3 regions of the Thauera butanivorans genome follow, and region 3 is predicted to be linked to each of the others. Evidence: riboswitches for the same ligand, from Rfam matches in the RefSeq annotation. Region 3 holds a riboswitch; each other region holds the start of a gene.
The links. A riboswitch is a leader RNA that binds a small molecule or an ion and turns the genes downstream of it on or off. The one in region 3 is predicted to bind cobalamin.
Positions count from the first base shown of each region.

Region 1: it holds a riboswitch for cobalamin, as region 3 does, so the genes downstream of both, bluB (5,6-dimethylbenzimidazole synthase) here and ACNQFN_RS04770 (GNAT family N-acetyltransferase) in region 3, are expected to answer to the same signal.
Region 2: it holds a riboswitch for cobalamin, as region 3 does, so the genes downstream of both, ACNQFN_RS20610 (ABC transporter substrate-binding protein) here and ACNQFN_RS04770 (GNAT family N-acetyltransferase) in region 3, are expected to answer to the same signal.

Region 1 covers NZ_CP183038.1:1,342,234-1,346,439, reverse strand. Annotated here, with positions in the region: gene ACNQFN_RS06505 (nitrate- and nitrite sensing domain-containing protein) at 262-1,554, opposite strand; gene bluB (5,6-dimethylbenzimidazole synthase) at 1,694-2,428, opposite strand; cobalamin riboswitch at 2,476-2,669, opposite strand; gene rlmB (23S rRNA (guanosine(2251)-2'-O)-methyltransferase RlmB) at 2,862-3,626, opposite strand; gene rnr (ribonuclease R) at 3,619-4,206, opposite strand, start outside.
Region 2 covers NZ_CP183038.1:4,256,693-4,260,898, reverse strand. Annotated here, with positions in the region: gene ACNQFN_RS20615 (FecCD family ABC transporter permease) at 1-876, opposite strand, end outside; gene ACNQFN_RS20610 (ABC transporter substrate-binding protein) at 873-1,838, opposite strand; cobalamin riboswitch at 2,040-2,255, opposite strand; gene ACNQFN_RS20605 (DEAD/DEAH box helicase) at 2,347-3,936, opposite strand.
Region 3 covers NZ_CP183038.1:996,383-1,000,588, reverse strand. Annotated here, with positions in the region: gene ACNQFN_RS04780 (GlxA family transcriptional regulator) at 1-450, opposite strand, end outside; gene ACNQFN_RS04775 (YbfB/YjiJ family MFS transporter) at 434-1,792, shown strand; cobalamin riboswitch at 1,792-2,007, shown strand; gene ACNQFN_RS04770 (GNAT family N-acetyltransferase) at 2,164-2,676, shown strand; gene ACNQFN_RS04765 (ribonucleoside-diphosphate reductase subunit alpha) at 2,713-4,206, shown strand, end outside.

The sequences.
Region 1 (4,206 bases), 350 kb from region 3:
GCGCCCATCCCCCGCTTCGCGCAGCGCGAAGGGGAATGGACGCCGTTGTCCTGTGTTCGAGTCGGAAGATCGAATGCAGGGCCGCCGTTGGCCCAGTCTTGCCCTAGCCTATGCAGCAAGCGTGCCAGTTTTCAGGATCGATTCGTTTCCCTTGCATTTCATCGGTTTGCCAGCTGGCTGCATGGCGACGCGGCGAGGCCGGATGCACTGCTGCAGTGCAGCATCGACAGTTGCCTGCACATCCCTGGTGCGCCGTCCCGCCTAGTGCCTGCCCAGCACCGGAGCCAGCGCCAGCGTCGCCGCGGCGACCTCGGCCAGGCGCCGCCCCTGGCTCATCGCGGTCTGGCGCAGCAGGCGATAGGCCTCGTCCTCGGACAAGCCGCGGCAGGCCATCAGCAGGCCTTTCGCGCGCTCGATCAGCTTGCGCTCGTCCAGCGCCGCACGCGCCGCGTCGAGTTCGTCGCTCATCGCCTGCAGGCGCTGCGACTGGGCATGGAGCAGATCGACGATCGAACGCCGCAGTTGCGGACCGAAGGGCCCATCGCCCTGGGCAGGCTCTGCCGGCGCGCCCTCCCCGGCCATCTCGGTACCGATCAGCATGTCGAGCGGCGCCCGGATCTCCGCTGCGGTGGACAAGGCCTCCAGCAAAGCAGCCTGGTCCTGCGCCTCGGTCCGTGCCGAGGCGATCCGCCGCGCACAGGATTCGCCCAACCCGCGGGCGAGCGCCACTTCGGCTTCGTGCATCTGGTCGAGGCGCTGCGAGCAGCAGTCGAACCAGGCCTCGGCCAGCGCGGGATCGAGCGCCGAACCCAGCGTCGACGCCAGCAGCATCCGGCGCAGGCGCTCGTGTTCGGCCAGCGGCATGACGGACTGCAGCGCCCGCCACTGACGCAGCACCTCGTCGCCGCAGAAACCTTCGAAGCGCCGAAAGCACTGCGCCTGCGCATCGATCAGGTGCAGGATGGCCTGCACGCGCTCGGGCGCCGGATGGCCCGCAGCGAACAGCGCCGCGCCCAGGGCGCGCTCCTGGCCGGCGAACTCCTTGCCCTGCATCAGGTTGAACAGCGCCACCAGCAGCCGCGAAACCCCGGGATCGACCGCCACGTCGGCGGCCTCGAACACCAGCGCGAGCAAGGCCGCGATGATCTCGCCGTAGCGCGCGGTCGACGCATCGGGCCGGCAGCGCCGGGCGGCGATGTCGCCGCGCAGCCCGGGCAAGCCATCCAGCGCATGCAGTGCAAGCGCGATGCGCGTCAGCAGGCGCGCACCGCCATGCACCGCGCCGCCCGACTTCTCGCCGCCCAGTTCCGGGCGCTTGAGCCAACTCCGGACCCCGGCCTCCGCAGCCCGGCTGGCAAGCAGTTGCGCTTCGCGCTGGGGGCCGAAACGGGCGCCTTCCGAGCCGAGAAAGACGTTGGAAGCGCCGCGTTCCCGCTGGAGCTGGTGGACGAGTTCACTGACCGCCTGCACCAGTTCGCAGCTGAGCGCAAGCCGTTCGAGATCGTCGATTTCGCAGCGGCGCGCTGCGAGCAGAAATGCGAGCGCCGTCTTCATCCTCTCTCCGCAATCCTCGTTGCCGTCGCCGCAGCCGGAATGGCCATGGCGACAACGACAAGCAATTGCCGTGCAAGCCTGTGCACGCCATACCGGGCGGCGGCTGCGCGAAGGCCGAAGAAGCGGAATGGTGGCCCGGCTATGTCGGCATGGCGCGGGAGACGGCGTCGGCGAAACGCTCGCCCGCTTCGTCCGCCTCGCCCTGCCAGCGATCGAAGTGCAGCAGCTCGGTCAGCGGCATGCGCTTGAGCCAGCCGGCCGATTCCAGCTCCGGGCGCTCATGGAAATGGCTGACATGGCCGATGCAGAGGTAGGCGATCGGCACGATCCCGTCGGGAATGCCGAGCGTCTCGCGCAGCGCCTGCGGGTGCAGGATGCTGACCCAGCCCACGCCCAGCCCTTCGGCACGCGCCGCCAGCCACAGGTTCTGCACCGCGCAGACCGCGCTGTAGATGTCCATCTCCGGCATGTGGGTGCGGCCGACCACCACCGGGCCGTTGCGGCTGCGATCGCAGGTGATGCAGAGGTTGAGCGGCGCTTCCAGGATGCCCTCGAGCTTCAGCTTGCGATACGTGCCCCGCTTGCCGGTCTCGAACATCTGTTCGGCTTCGGCATGGGCGGCGAGGAAATCGCGGTGGATCCGCTCGCGCACCTCGCGCGAACGCACGATGACGAAGTCCCAGGGCTGCATGAAGCCGACCGAGGGCGCGTGGTGGGCGGCGATCAGGACGCGCGCCAGTACCTCGTCGGCAATGGGATCGGGCAGGAACTGCCCGCGCACGTCGCGCCGGGTATGGATCGCGCGGTAAACGGCGGCGCGCTCGGCGACGCTGAAGGATGAATCGGTCTGGATGGTTTGTGCATGGCTGCTCACGGAGTCGTCCCCTTGGCGTGAAGCAGTGGGCAGCCGCCGACCAGACGGCTGCTTGGACGCTTCGGGGCCGGTCTTCCGGCTGAGGATCATCCCGTCCGGGCGCCTTCCCGGCCCTTGCAGGCCAGTGGCTGGGCAAACCTTGCCCGGACAGTCCCCTTCACGGCGCTGGGCACGCAGCGGATTTGCACCGCTTTCCCGATTCTCCCGCGCAGGCGCGGGCACCCCGAAGCTCGAAAGACGTGAAGCGTATTGAATCGCGCTGCGGCTGGCAAGCTGCGGCCGGCAAGGTACGCCGCCACCGCTCGGCGAGCCGGATGTGGAAGGTGGCGAAACCCATCGACGGCGGCACACGCCGGGGGTGATGAGTTTCGCCCTCGGCTCCGCGCAGCCCGTTCCACCTTCCCGCAGCGCAGACTCCCTCGGCCGCCACCGCTCATCCGCGCTGGCGGCGCGCCTCGAACAGGCAGATGCCGCTCGCCACCGACACGTTCAGGCTGTCGACGCTGCCGTGCATCGGAATGCGCGCCAGTTCGTCGCAGGTCTCGCGCGTCAGGCGGCGCAAGCCGTCGCCCTCGGCGCCCAGCACCCAGGCCACGGGTCCTTTCTGGTCGATGTCGTACAGCGACTTCTCCGCCTCGCCGGCGGCACCGACCACCCACACGCCGGCCTCCTGCATCTCGCGCAGCGCGCGCGCCAGATTGGTGACGGTGATGTAGGGCACGGTGTCGGCCGCACCGCTGGCGACCTTGACCGCGGTGGCGTTGAGGCCGACGGCGCGGTCCCTGGGCGCGACCACCGCGTGCGCGCCGGCCGCATCGGCGACGCGCAGGCAGGCGCCGAGGTTGTGCGGGTCCTGCACGCCGTCCAGCACCAGGATCAGCGCGTTCTCCTCCAGGCTGTCGAGCACGTCGGCGAGCTTGATGTCGCGCCGCGTCGCATCGACCTTCGCCACCACGCCCTGGTGCCGGCGGGTGCCGACCATGGCATCGAGCTTGTCGCCTTCGCAATACAGCATGCGGACGCCGGACGCCTCGGCCTGGGCGACGAACTTCTTCACCCGCGCGTCCTTGCGGTCGGCCGACAGATGGACTTCCAGCACCGAGTCCGGCGCATGCCGCAGCTTGGCGGACACGGCATGGAAACCGTAGATCAGCCGGCTGGCGGCGCTGGTGTTCGTGTTTGCGGTCGTCTTAGGCACGGCGTTTTTCCTTCGCGGAGGTCTTGCCGCCAGAACGCGCGGCCGGTTTCGAGGCGCGCGATTCTACCGGCTCGGCAGCAACCGCGGCTTTGGCGGTCTTCGCTGGCTTGGCCGATTTCGCTTTTCCGGCCTTTTCCGCCTTGTCCTTCTTGCCGGTCTTCTTCGCCTTCTTCTCTGCCTTCTCGGTCGATTTGGCCTTGCCGGCCTTGGTCTTCGCCTTCACGGTCTTGGCTTTCTTGCCCTTGTCCGCAGCATCCTTGTCCTTCTTGCCGGCCTTCTCCTTCTTCTCCGCCTTGCCACCCTTGCCGGCGGCAGTCTTGCGCGCCTTGGTGGCCGCAGCCTCTTCGGCAGCCAACTTGATCGCCGCGGCCTCCTGGTCGACCGCCTTCTGCCAGATGTCGTCGAGCACGCTGGCGCCGGCGCGGGTGGCCTTGGCCGGCGCCGGGCGGGCACCCTCCTCGGCTGCAGGAAGCGTCGCTGTTTTCGGGGTAGCGGAAGCGCTGGTGCGGGAACGCCGCTTCGGTGCAGCAGCAGGCTTCAGTTCGGGCGCAGCAGCGACTTCAGCCACAGCGGAGGTTTC
Region 2 (4,206 bases), 1.4 Mb from region 3:
GTAGCCCACCGCGCGGCGCAGCATGTGCGGCACGACCAGGCCGACGAAGCCGATCGCGCCGGTCACGGCAACGCTGGCGCCGACGCACAGCGCGGTGCCGACGACGACCTGCGCGCGCAGGCGGGCGAGATTGACGCCCATGCTGGCGGCCTCGTCCTCGCCCACCGACAGCGCGTCGAGGTCGCGTCCGCAGGTGGCCAGCAGCGCCAGGCCGGCGAGCACGAAAGGCAGGCACAGGCGGATGTCGTCGAAGCTGCGGTCGGCCAGCGAGCCGAGCAGCCACAGCACGATGTCCTGGACGTCGGTCGGGTTGGGGGCGAGGTTGATGGCCAGCGAAGTCAAGGCGCCGGCCAGCGAGGACAGCGCCACACCGGCCAGGATCAGGGTCAGGTTGCCGGTGCCGCGGCGGGCGATGCGGTACAGTACCAGCGTCGCCAGCGCGGCGCAGCCCATCGCCGCCGCCGGCAGCAGCCAGGGCGTCAGCTGGGCGAGGCCGAAGTACAGGCACAGCACCGCGCCCAGACTGGCGCTGGAGCTGATGCCGAGCAGACCCGGCTCGGCGAGCGGATTGCGCAGCAGGCCCTGCAGCGCCGCGCCCGACATGCCGAGCGAAGCGCCGACCAGGATCGCCAGCAGCACGCGCGGCAGGCGGATCTCGGCGACGATGGCATGCTGGCGGGCCAGCGCTTCGGATGCGCCATCGCCGACCGGCAGCAGTGCGGCGGCGACGTCGGCGAGCGCCAGCTGCACCGGGCCGATGCCGAGCGAGACCAGCGCGAGCATGAGCAGGGCCAGCGCGAGCAGGCCATTGAGCGGCAGCGCGACTTGGCTGGTGCGTGGCAGCGGGGGCCGGGATGTGGCTTGGCCGGCCGTCATTGCGGCACCCGTGCCGGTGAGGCGGTGATTTGCTGCCTGGCGCTTGCCGCTTCTTCTGCACCCCCGGCTCCGACAGGGGAGAGGGGCGCCCGGCTTAGAGATGCCCGGCTGCGGGACATCGGGACCGGCGGACTTAGGCGGGCCAATTGTGCGGCGATGTCTTCGGCGGCCTCGATCAACTGCCAGTTGCTGCAGCCCCAGTCGTTGCCGTCCATGCGCACCACCGGCCGTTCGGCGAGCAGCGTCCGCATCTGCGGATGGCGGGCGAAGCCGGAGCGGGCATAGGTGGTGTCGTTGAGCATGCTGCTGACGACGAAGACGTCGGGCGGGTCGGCGACCACGTCCTCCAGCGCGACCCGGCCCCAGCCGCGGCGGCCGGACTCGGTGGCGTGATTGCGCACGCCGGCGGCCTGGAACACCGCGTCGACATAGGTGCCGGCGCCGGCGCTGCCGCCGTTGGGGCGCAGGTAGAGCGCGCGGGCCGGATGCGTGCTTGCCTGCAGGTGGGCGATGCGGGCCTGCACGTCGGCCACCAGCGCCTCGCCGGCGGCGGCGCGGCCGAGCCGGCCGGCGATGTGCCGGGTGCTGGCGAAGATGCCGTTCCAGTCGGTCGGGTAGGGCACGGTGACGATCCCGATGCCGTGGCGTTCGAACAGCGCGGCCTGGTGGCGCGCCTGCCAGCGCCGCGACGCGAGCACGACGTCGGGGCGCAAGGCCAGCACTTCCTCGGCGCTGCCGTCGTTGGCGGGATGGCGGCGGGCCTGTTCGTACATCGCGGTGCGGCGCGGGTCCTGGCTCTTGCGCGACACCGAGACGATCTGCGCCGGTTCGGCCAGGCCGAGCACCAGCATGTCGGCGCACAGGTTGGTCGACATCACGCGCGGCAGCGCCGCGCCGGCTGCAGCGAAGGCGACGGAGCCGGACAGCAGGGCCAGCAGCGCAGCGAGCAGGCGCACGGCCATCTCAGGCGCCAATGCCGGGCGCTTGCACCGTGCCGGCCCTGGAGGCGTGGGAAGAAGGGATGTGGTGGTGCTGGGTGTCCTGGTCCATGGCTGCGGCTGCGCGGGTGCGGCGACGATCGGCCTGCATGGGGTAGGGACGGACAGCGGAAGGCTGGGGCCGGGACGGCCAGGCCAGACGGTGATCGCCCGCACCCCGGGGCAGTGACCTTCAATCGACCAGGCCGGTCTTCTGGCTCTCCTTCGTCCGGATGTCCGCAGCCTTCCCGGGCGAAGCCCAGTGGCAGGGGGGCGGAATCCGTCAGGACTACAGCAGCGGGGGCTGCGCCGGAATGGCCGCTGGAGGCGGCGTCACCGGACTTCCCGTTTCACCCTGGGCGCACGGCGGCGGCACAGGGCACCTGGATCGAATGCGCGCGAAGCTTAAGTGAGGGGACAGGGTTTGGCAAGCCGGCGCCCGCCGCGCGCGGGCCGGGGGCGCGATCGAGCGCGCAGCCCCGGTGGCTCGTGCTCAGCGGTTGCCGCTGCCCGGCTTGGCGGAGAACAGCGCGGCACGCGGCGCGGCGGGGCGATTGCGGCCGGGGCGGGCGCGATTGCCATCGACGTCCGCGCGGCGGTTGTCGACAGCGCGGTTGCCATCGACGTCGCCACGGCGGGATGCGTGGGAAATGCGGTTGCCGTCCACTTCGGGGCGCGACGGCTGCATGCGGTTGCCGTTGATTTCGCGTGGCTCGGCGCTGCGCGGTGCGCGGTTGCCGTCCGCCTCGCCGCGGCGCGGCTGCGGGCGGGCACCCGGCTTGCCCTGGCCGGCGCCACGGTTGCCGGGGGTGGCACGATCGCCTCGTGGCGCACCGGACGGGGTGCCGTTGCGGGCCTGGCCCGAGCGGCCGCCGCGGCGCTGCAGCGGTTCGCGCTGGTGGTCGGCGTCGTGCGCGGCCTCGGCGCCGGCGCTGGGCACGAAGTCCTCGGCCACGGCACGGTCGATGCGACGCTTGATCAGGCGCTCGATCGCGCTTAGCAGCTTGATCTCTTCATCGTCGACCAGCGAGATGGCATTGCCGGCGGCGCCGGCGCGGCCGGTGCGGCCGATGCGGTGCACATAGTCTTCCGGCACGTTGGGCAGTTCGAAGTTGACCACCTGCGGCAACTGGTCGATGTCGAGGCCGCGCGCGGCGATGTCGGTTGCCACCAGCACCGGCAGCGAGCCGTCCTTGAACTGCGCCAGCGCCCGCGTGCGCGCCGCCTGGCTCTTGTTGCCGTGGATCGCGGCGGCGGCGATGCCGTGCTTGCTGAGGTATTCGGCGAGCTTGTTGGCGCCGTGCTTGGTGCGGGTGAACACCAGCGCCTGGAACCACTGCTTTTCCTTGATCAGGTGGGCGAGCAGTTCGCGCTTCTGCTTCTGGCCGATCATGTAGACCGCCTGGTCGACGCGTTCGGCGGTGGTGTTGCGCGGCGCGACTTCGACCGTGGCCGGATCGTGCAGCAGGCCGTGGGCCAACTGGCGGATCTCGTCCGAGAAGGTGGCCGAGAACAGCAGGTTCTGGCGCTTCTTCGGCAGCAGCGCAAGCACCTTGCGGATGTCGCGGATGAAGCCCATGTCGAGCATGCGGTCGGCTTCGTCCAGCACCAGGATCTCGACGCCGGACAGGTCCACGGTTTTCTGCCCGACGTGGTCGAGCAGGCGGCCGGGCGTGGCGACCAGGATGTCCACGCGCTTTTTGAGCGCGCCGATCTGCGGGTTGATGTTGACGCCGCCGAACATCACCAGCGAAGCCAGTGGCAGGTGCTTGCCGTAGGTCTTGACCGATTCCTCGACCTGCGCGGCGAGTTCGCGCGTCGGCGTCAGGATCAGGCAGCGTGGGCGGCCGGGCGGATGCGGGTGGGCGTGGGTCTGCGACAGGATGTGCAACAGCGGCAGCGTGAAGCCGGCGGTCTTGCCGGTGCCGGTCTGGGCGGCGGCGAGCAGGTCGCCGCCGGCGAGCACTTGCGGAATGGCCTGGGCCTGGATCGGCGTCGGCGAGGTATAGCCGGCTTCGCCGATGGCGCGCAGGATGGGTTCGGCCAGCCCGAGGCTGGCGAAAGTGACGACTTCGGAATTCATTCGATGGTTTCCGGCGCCAGTCCGTCGCGCATGCGTGGCGACACCAATCCGGGCTGGCGGGAGAGAGATCCGGGGCGGGCGCCGGCCGGATCGTTGCAGGAGCCGCCGCGGTCGATCGGTCAAGCCGCGGCGAGCCGGCACTATAGAGACTATGCGGGCTTGATGCGAGCTTTTTGTGCACAGCAGCGTGAAGGCGTATCCCGGAAGGCATTGCCGCCTGTGCCAGGATCGACGCCCAGGCTGCCAGGGCTCCAGCCGGCAGCAGTCGTG
Region 3 (4,206 bases):
CGTGGTTGCGGTCCGTCCATCGAGCAGACCGGCCATTCCCAGCACGAAAACGCCAGAGCACGACGCCGCGACCTTGCCGCCATGGGCACCGTGCTCGGCCGCCATGGCGGCAAACGCAGCCATGTCCGGCATGTTCATGCGCTGGCGCAGCCTGTCTTCGCGATAGCGGTCGCGGATATTGCCCCCCGAATCCAGCTTCGGGTGGTCCAGGCCGATTCCAGGAATCACCACGACGGCATGCGGCTGGATGGCCACCCGGTCCAGGCGTTCGGCAGCGAGCGTCATGCCGCCCGACAGCGGAATCTGCCGGCGGGTGGACACCACCCGCCATTCCATGGGCTTGCGGCCTCGTGCCGCGGCACTGCGGCCCGCAATGCTCAACACATCCAGGGTCGCGCCGACGCTGGCAGCGAGCGCCCCCTCGGGCACGGCAATGACAAAGTCCGGCATGGTTTGTCCAAAATGGATTTTTCATTGTCATTTTAGACAATTGGACATCCGCTCGAAACCTTCTAGATTGGGCAGCGCCACGCCCGCTGCAGGGCGGCCCTCGATCACGACAGGACGGGAATGTGACATGCGACACTCGCCCAAATGCACCACAACGGCAATGCCGAATGCAGCATCGCTATGGCCGGCGTTCGGCCTGGGCCTGGCGATCGCCGTGGGCAACGGGCTGGCCCGCTTCTCCTATGCCCTGCTGCTGCCCGCCATGCGGGAGGACCTGGCCTGGACCTACGCCCAGGCAGGCTGGCTGAACACCGCCAATGCCCTCGGCTACATCCTTGGTGCGGCAAGCGGCTACTTTTTGCTGCGGCACGCCTCCCCGGCGCGTCTGTTTTCCTGGGGGCTATGGCTCACGCTGGCGGCATTGCCGCTTACCGGGCTGCATGGCTCGCTGGCGTCCCTGACCGCGGCTCGCGCGGCGGCAGGCATCGGCGCAGCCTGGGTCTTCTCCTGCGGCACCGCGCTGATAGCAGCGCGATATCCGGAAACCGATGGCCGCCGGGGAACCGCCATGGGCGTGTTCTTTGCCGGCGCCGGTCTGGGCATCGGCCTGTCGGGCCTGGTGGTGAATCCCTTGCTGGCATGGTCCGGCTCGCAGGGCTGGCCTGCCGCATGGCTGTGGCTGGGCGCACTGGCGCTGCTCCTGTCCGTCTGGCCGCTGAAAGAGGCGCTGAAGGTCCAGCGCGTTTCGAACGCCCCCGCGCGCGGCGCCCTGTCGCTGCGGGGCATGCGGATGGCGCTGCTGGGCTACTTCGCCTTCGCTGCCGGCTACATCGTTTACATGACCTTCATCCTGGCCTGGCTGCACACCCAGCATGGCTCATGGCAGTTGAGCACGCTGGTGTGGCTCGTGCTGGGCATCGGCGTGTCCTTGTCGCCTTTCGCATGGCGCCGCGCGCTGGAACACTGGCCGCCGGCGCTGACGCTGTCGGCCAGTTGCACCGCCACCTGGGCCGGTACCGTGATTCCGCTGCTGAATGCCCATGCGGCCGGCTTGCTGGCTTCCGCCCTGGTGTTTGGCCTGGGCATGTTCATCGCGCCGTCGGCCATCGCAGTGCTGGTACGCCAGAAACTCCCCGCGCCGCAGCTCGCCAAGGGCATGACGCTCTTCACGGTGGTGTTTTCAGTCGGCCAGGCGATTGGCCCGGTGGCGGCGGGCTGGATTGCCGATGAACAGACATTGCGCCAGTCACTGCTGTTCGGTTCCGGGCTCCTGCTGGCAGGAACGCTCCTGCCGCTGCTGGGGCTGGATCGGAAGTTTGACAGCCCGGGGGGCCAGGGCTAATCTGCGCCCCTGTTCATGGTTGCCTGCCGACACCGGCAGGCATGAAAAGGGAATCCGGTGCCGCGCCCGCGCGCGAAACCCGGAACTGCCCCCGCAACTGTAATCGGCGAGTCCTGCGCCCCCTCACGCCACTGGAACAGCAGCACGTTCCGGGAAGGCTGGCGCAAGGCGACGACCCGTGAGTCAGGAGACCTGCCATGCACATCACCTTCAACAGTTTGGGGCGGGGTGTCCCTGACAAGAGGCATGGCTCAGACCATTTCACTTGTTCGCTTTCCTGACGGCCGGGCAGCACCGCATGGCGTGTCCATGCGGGCGATGCGCCGCGTCCAGCCGCCGGAGATCCGCCCTGCCCGTACCGGATCTCCGCCATGTCAGACCTCGCTCGCCCCGCTCCTGCGCTGAGCCCGATGACGCGCTTCGGCCCCGATGACGCGCCCCGCATCCTCGCCCACCTGCTGATGCTCGACACCGACGACCGCATGCTGCGCTTCGGCCACGGCATCCGCGACGAAGGACTGGCCAGCTACGTCGCCCGCCTCGACTACGTCCGGGACCACGTCCACGGCCTGAACGACGCCCGCGGCGACATCGTGGCCCTCGCACATATCGCGATGCACGATGGCGACGTCGACTTCGGCCTCAGCGTGACGCGCCCATACCGCGGCCAGGGCCTGGGCCATGCCTTGTTCAGCCACGTCATTGCCATGGCGCAGCGCGGCGGCGCAGCACGCGTCCTGTGCTACAGCATCAGCCCCGCCGTGCTGCACATGGCCGGCCTCCACGGCTTCCGCCGCAGCGGCGGGAACCCCGCCGCACCGCTGGCGCTGCAACTGCCGAGCCCGGCTCCTGCCAGCCTCTCCCGCAGCCGCGCCGCCGCCTGAACACCTCCACACACTCACTTCCAGACAGGACATCCCGTGGACCGACTCCCCGACTCCCTCCATCGCATCGACCCGCAACTGACCGCTTTCGAAGTCATCCGCCGCAACGGCGCCGTGGTGGCCTTCGACCCGGGCAAGATCGCCGTCGCCATGAGCAAGGCTTTCCTCGCCGTCGAGGGCCGCCAGGGCGCGGATTCGTCGCGCGTGCGCGATCTCGTCGGCCGCCTGACCGAAACCGTCGTCGGCGCGCTGACCCGCCGCCTGCCCGACGGCGGCATGCTGCACATCGAGGACATCCAGGACCAGGTCGAACTGGCGCTGATGCGTTCGGGCGAGCACGACGTCGCCCGCGCCTACGTGCTCTACCGCGAACGCCGCGCCGCCGAACGCGCCGCGCAGAAGGCCGCCGGCATGGACGCCGCAGGCGACGCGCCGGTGCTGCACGTCGTCGATGGCGGGCAGCGCCGGCCGCTCGACCGCGCCGCGCTGCTCGCGACCTGCCGCGAAGCCTGCGAAGGGCTGGCCGACGTGTCCGCCGACACCGTGCTCGAACATGCGCTGCACAACCTCTACGACGGCGTGCCGGTCGCCGCCGTGCGCCAGTCGCTGGTGCTGGCGGCACGCACGCTGATCGAACGCGAGCCCGGCTACAGCCACGTCGCCGCGCGCCTGCTGCTGTCCGCGGTGCGCGTCGAGGTACTGGGCCACGAAGCCTCGCAGGCCGACATGGCCGCCCCTTCAGGCGGATACGTCAGTCATTTCACGCAAGCAATCCAGCTCGGCATCGATGCCGAGCTGCTCGACCCGCGGCTGGCCGACTTCGACCTGAGCCGGCTGGCGGCGGCACTGAAACCCGAGCGCGACCTGCAATTCGACTACCTCGGCCTGCAGACGCTGTACGACCGCTACTTCCTGCACGTGGAAGGCCGCCGCATCGAACTGCCGCAGACCTTCTTCATGCGCGTGGCGATGGGCCTGGCGCTGAACGAGATCGACCGCGAGGCGCGCGCGATCGAGTTCTACCTGCTGCTGTCCTCCTTCGACTTCATGAGCAGCACGCCGACGCTGTTCAACAGCGGCACCCGCCATTCGCAGCTGTCGTCGTGCTACCTGACGACGGTCGCCGACAGCCTGGAGGGCATCTACCAGTCGATCAAGGAAAACGCCATGCTGCAGAAGTTCGCCGGCGGCCTGGGCAACGACTGGACGCCGGTGCGCGCGCTGGGCAGCCGCATCAAGGGCACCAACGGCCAGAGCCAGGGCGTGATCCCCTTCCTGAAGGTGGTCAACGACACCGCAGTGGCGGTCAACCAGGGCGGCAAGCGCAAGGGCGCGGTGTGTGCCTACCTGGAAACCTGGCACCTCGACATCGAGGAATTCCTCGAACTGCGCAAGAACACCGGCGACGAGCGCCGCCGCACCCATGACATGAACACCGCCAACTGGATTCCGGACCTGTTCATGAAGCGCGTGCTGGGCAACGCCGAATGGACGCTGTTCTCGCCCTCCGACGTGCCCGAGCTGCACGAC